DNA from 2 places in the Streptomyces sp. NPDC059852 genome. Region 2 is predicted to be linked to the other one. Evidence: predicted binding sites of a transcription regulator. Region 2 holds the regulator's gene; the other holds the start of a gene.
The links. The regulator HspR, encoded in region 2, represses chaperone genes until heat shock. The targets are predictions, from matches to a motif close to TTGAGNNNNNNNNNCTCAA.
Positions count from the first base shown of each region.

Region 1: the regulator HspR is predicted to act here: its motif matches at 1,069-1,087, upstream of lon (endopeptidase La).

Region 1 covers NZ_JBHWJK010000012.1:166,745-169,208, forward strand. Annotated here, with positions in the region: gene lon (endopeptidase La) at 1-1,046, opposite strand, end outside; gene ACFV46_RS18110 (spermidine synthase) at 1,313-1,990, shown strand; gene ACFV46_RS18115 (response regulator transcription factor) at 2,123-2,464, shown strand, end outside.
Region 2 covers NZ_JBHWJK010000010.1:16,841-19,304, forward strand. Annotated here, with positions in the region: gene dnaJ (molecular chaperone DnaJ) at 1-776, shown strand, start outside; gene ACFV46_RS15175 (heat shock protein transcriptional repressor HspR) at 782-1,228, shown strand; gene ACFV46_RS15180 (PA14 domain-containing protein) at 1,329-2,464, opposite strand, start outside.

The DNA of each region.
Region 1 (2,464 bases), on a different contig from region 2:
AGCCCGCGCTCACCGCGCCGCTTGCGGACCGCCAGGTACTCGGTGATCCGCTCCTTCACGTCCTCCAGACCGGCGTGCTCGGCGTCCAGCACGTCCTTCGCGCCCTGGATGTCGTAGGCGTCCTCGGTGCGCTCGTTCCACGGCAGCTCCAGGACGGTGTCCAGCCAGGTGCGGATCCAGGAGCCCTCGGGCGACTGGTCGCTGGAGCGCTCGAGCTTGTCGACCTCCTTGAGCGCGGCCTCGCGGACCTTCTCCGGCAGGTCGGCCGCCTCGACACGGGCGCGGTAGTCGTCGGACTCCTCGCCGTCCTGCTCGCCGTTCAGCTCGCGCAGCTCCTTGCGGACGGCCTCGAGCTGACGGCGCAGCAGGAACTCGCGCTGCTGCTTGTCGACGCCCTCCTGGACGTCCTTGGCGATGGTCTCGGCCACGTCCTGCTCGGCGAGGTGGTCGCGCAGCTGCTGCGTGGCGAGCTTGAGCCGGGCGACCGGGTCGGCGGTCTCCAGCAGCTCGACCTTCTGCTCGGTGGTCAGGAAGGGCGAGTATCCGGAGTTGTCGGCGAGCTGCGAGACGTCGTCGATGGCCTGCACCCGGTCCACGACCTGCCAGGCGCCGCGCTTGCGCAGCCATGCGGTGGCGAGGGCCTTGTACTCCTTCACCAGCTCCGCCACCTGTCCCGGCAGCGGCTCGGGCACGCTCTGGTCGACCGGCGTGCCCTCGACCCACAGCGCCGCACCCGGCCCGGTGGTGCCGGCACCGATGCGCACCCGGCCGCGGCCGCGGATCAGGGCACCGGGATCACCGTCGGCCAGCCGGCCGACCTGCTCCACGGTGCCGAGCACCCCGGTGCTCGCGTAGGTGCCGTCGATACGCGGCACGAGCAGCACCCGGGGCTTGCCGGGTGTGGACCGCGCGGCGGCCTGGGCGGCCTCCACGGCGGCCCGCACATCGGCGTCGTTCAAGTCCAGGGGGACCACCATCCCGGGCAGCACGACCTCGTCGTCGAGCGGCAGCACGGGCAGGGTGAGCGATGTGGACGTCGAAGCCATGATCTCCCCTTAGGCAGTCAAGTTGAGTTACGCCGACTCAATGCTTGACGGCCCCTGATTGTTCCCGGCCCGCCGACGCGTTCGCTGACAGCGATCGAATGCCGACCCGGGGTGCTGGAACAGGGGACGGTGAAAGGGGAAGCCGCAGGACGCGGAGCGCTATTCCGGCCGCTCCCGGCCCACCGGAAACCGCCCCCGGCCACCGGAATCCACAAGGCTCCGACAGGGGCCGGAGCGCGCCGGGGCGGAGCTGGCAGGATGGCCCGGTGCCCACTTCGTACGACACCCCTGTAGTCCTGGACCGTCGCGAAGGCCCCCACGGGGAGGTGGTGCTGCGGCGGCACGGTGACCTGCTCCAGATCATCGCCAACGGCTGCTTCCTGATGGACACCTCCGACGGCCGCTCCGAGCGGCTGCTGGTCGACGTGGCGCTGGACGCGCTGGGCGACCGTTCACGGCCGCACATCCTGATCGGCGGGCTCGGCGTCGGGTTCTCGCTCGCACACGCCGCGGCCGACCCCCGGCCAGGGAGGATCACCGTCGCGGAGCGCGAGCGCGCGATCATCGACTGGCATCGCGGCGGGCCGCTCTCCGGTCTCTCCGCGGCGGCGCTCGCCGACCCGCGGACGTCGATCCTGGAGACCGATCTCGTCACTCATGTGTATGAGACATCCGCCACGTACGACGCGCTGTGCCTCGACATCGACAACGGGCCCGGCTGGACCGTCACCGAGGACAACGAGAGCCTGTACTCACCGGGCGGACTGGCCGCCTGCGCAAGGGCGTTGACACCGGGTGGGGTACTGGCCGTATGGTCCGCGCAGCCCTCTCCGGAATTCGAAGAAACCTTGCGCAATGCCGGATTCCAGCAGGTGCGTACCGAAGAGATCCCCGTTGCCCGGGGCGTTCCGGACGTCGTGCACCTCGCCGTCCGACCTGGATAGCCCTGGCCCGGTGACTCCCCGTACTCTGCTTTCCTGACGCGGATCATTCAAGCGTCAATCGCAAGCATGCGCAGGCACAGCCAGTAAGCGGGATCACCCCACGGATTCCGGAAAGCAACTTTGGGGCGGGCGATGGAGCAGACACACACCTCCCACAACGGCACGGCGGCGACCCCCGGCGCACAGCGCCGGGTCCTGGTGGTCGAGGACGATCCGACCATCGTGGACGCCATCGCGGCCCGTCTGCGCGCCGAGGGATTCCTCGTGCAGACCGCGGGAGACGGCCCGGCGGCCGTCGACACGGCCGAGGCCTGGCAGCCCGACCTGCTGATCCTCGACATCATGCTGCCGGGCTTCGACGGCCTGGAGGTCTGCCGCCGGGTGCAGGCCCAGCGGCCGGTGCCGGTGATGATGCTGACCGCGCGCGACGACGAGACCGACATGCTGGTCGGGCTCGGCGTCGGCGCCGACGAC
Region 2 (2,464 bases):
CCCGGACCCAGCCGCGGCGCGGCCAGGACATCGACACCGAGGTCAGCCTCAGCTTCACCGAGGCGATCGAGGGTGCGACGGTCCCCCTGCGGATGTCCTCCCAGTCACCGTGCAAGGCGTGCGCGGGCACCGGCGACAAGAACGGCACACCGCGCGTGTGCCCGACCTGCGTCGGCACCGGCCAGGTGGCCCGCGGCTCGGGCGGCGGCTTCTCGCTGACCGACCCGTGCCCCGACTGCAAGGGCCGCGGTCTCATCGCCGAGCACCCCTGTGCCGAGTGCAAGGGCAGCGGCCGGGCCAAGTCGTCCCGGACGATGCAGGTCCGCATCCCCGCCGGGGTGTCCGACGGGCAGCGCATCCGGCTGCGCGGCAAGGGCGCGCCCGGCGAGCGGGGCGGGCCCGCCGGTGATCTGTACGTCACCGTCCACGTCGACGCGCACCCGGTCTTCGGGCGCAAGGACGACAACCTGACGGTGACCGTCCCCGTGACGTTCGCGGAGGCGGCGCTCGGCGGGGAGGTCAGGGTTCCGACCCTGGGCGGCCCCGCGGTGACCCTGAAGCTGCCGCCGGGCACGCCCAACGGCCGCACCATGCGGGCGCGGGGCAAGGGCGCGGTCCGCAAGGACGGCACCCGCGGGGACCTCCTGGTCACCGTCGAGGTGAGTGTCCCGAAGGACGTGACGGGGAAGGCTCGTGAAGCGCTGGAGGCGTATCGCGAGGCGACCGCGGGTGAGGACCCGCGGGCGGAGCTGTTCCAGGCCGCGAAGGGAGCATGAGTCAGATGGACGGTCGTCGGCGCAACCCGTATGAACTGACCGAGGAGACCCCGGTCTATGTCATCTCGGTGGCGGCCCAGCTGTCCGGCCTGCACCCGCAGACCCTCCGTCAGTACGACCGCCTCGGCCTGGTCTCCCCGGACCGCACGCCCGGGCGGGGCCGGCGCTACTCGGCCCGTGACATCGAACTGCTCCGCCAGGTGCAGCAGTTGTCGCAGGACGAGGGCATCAACCTGGCCGGCATCAAGCGCATCATCGAACTGGAGAACCAGGTAGCCGCGCTCCAGACCCGCGTCGCCGAACTGCAGGCGGCCCTGGACGGGGCGGCGGCGGCGATGCAGCAGCGTGAGGCGGCGGTGCACGCCTCGTACCGCCGCGACCTGGTCCCGTACCAGGAGGTCCAGCAGACCAGCGCCCTGGTCGTCTGGCGCCCGAAGCGGGCCAAGGACTAGAACACAGCGCACAGCACACGAAAGGGGCCCGGAGATCGTCTCCGGGCCCCTTCGCGTGCGCTACGGCGTCACTCGTTCCGTCCGGTCCGTTCTCGGGCGGTCACTGGGTGGGGGCCGTGATGGCGTAGTCGCCCGTGGGGAGGGACTCCGTGCCGTCCGCGGCGACCGCGGTGACCCAGTAGTAGGACGTGGTGCCGCGCGCGGCACCGGTGTCGAAGTACTCCGTGGTGCCCGGCGCTGCGTCGTCGATCCGCTCGTAGGCGGAGGTGCCGGGGTTCCAGCGGTAGATGCGGTAGCCGGCCGCCTGCTCGGGGGCGTCCTCACCGAGGCCGTGCCAGCTGAGCCGGTTGCCCTCGTCGCCCTCGGCGCCCGCCGCCTCAAGGGTGAGCGGGGAGCCCTCGGGCGTCTCGACGGATGGTGTGGTGTCCAGTTCCGTCGCCACCACGATCTGGGCGTCACCGGTCCACTGGAAGGCGGAGTTGCCGGCGTCGTCGACCGCGTCGACGATGAAGCAGGACTCCTCGCCGTCCGGGAGCGTGGTGTAGGCGTACGACGTCGTGTCGGCGGACACGTAGTACCCCGGGTAGAGGGAGCACACCTGCTCCTCCTCGTCGCCCCAGAGTTCGCCCCGGCGCACGACGTAGCTCCGCAGGTCCGGGGTCGGGTTGGCGTCCCAGCGCACCTCGAAGCCGTACTCGGTCGGCGTGACGGTGACCCCGGTGACCAGCGACGGCGGGGTCTCGTCGCGGCGCCTGCCGCTGACGGAGGACGAGCGGGCCGACTCGTTGCCGGCGGCGTCCAGCGACGTGACCCGGTAGTGGTACGTGGTGCCCTCGACGGCGGTGGTGTCGACGTAGGAGACCTGGGCGGTGGTGCCGACCGGGGTGTACGTGCCGTCGGCGCTCGCGGAGCGGTAGACCCGGTACGACGTGGCCTCGGCGGCGGCCTTCCAGCCGACCCGCAGCCCGTTCTCCTGGGACGCGGTGGTCAGTCCGGTGGGCGCGGCGGGAGCGGTCCGGTCGATCGTCGTCACCGGCTGGTCCGTCGTGCCCGTGCCGACGTTGCCCGCTCTGTCCTTGGCGCGGATCTCGTAGTAGTACGTCGCGCCCGTCTTCGGGAGGGTGGTGTCCGTGTACGAGGTGGAGGTGGTCGTCGCGAGGGGCGTGGTGCCGAACGAGGCGCCCTTGAGGCGGCGGTAGACGTGGTAGCCGGCGAGGTCCATCTCCTTGTTGGCGG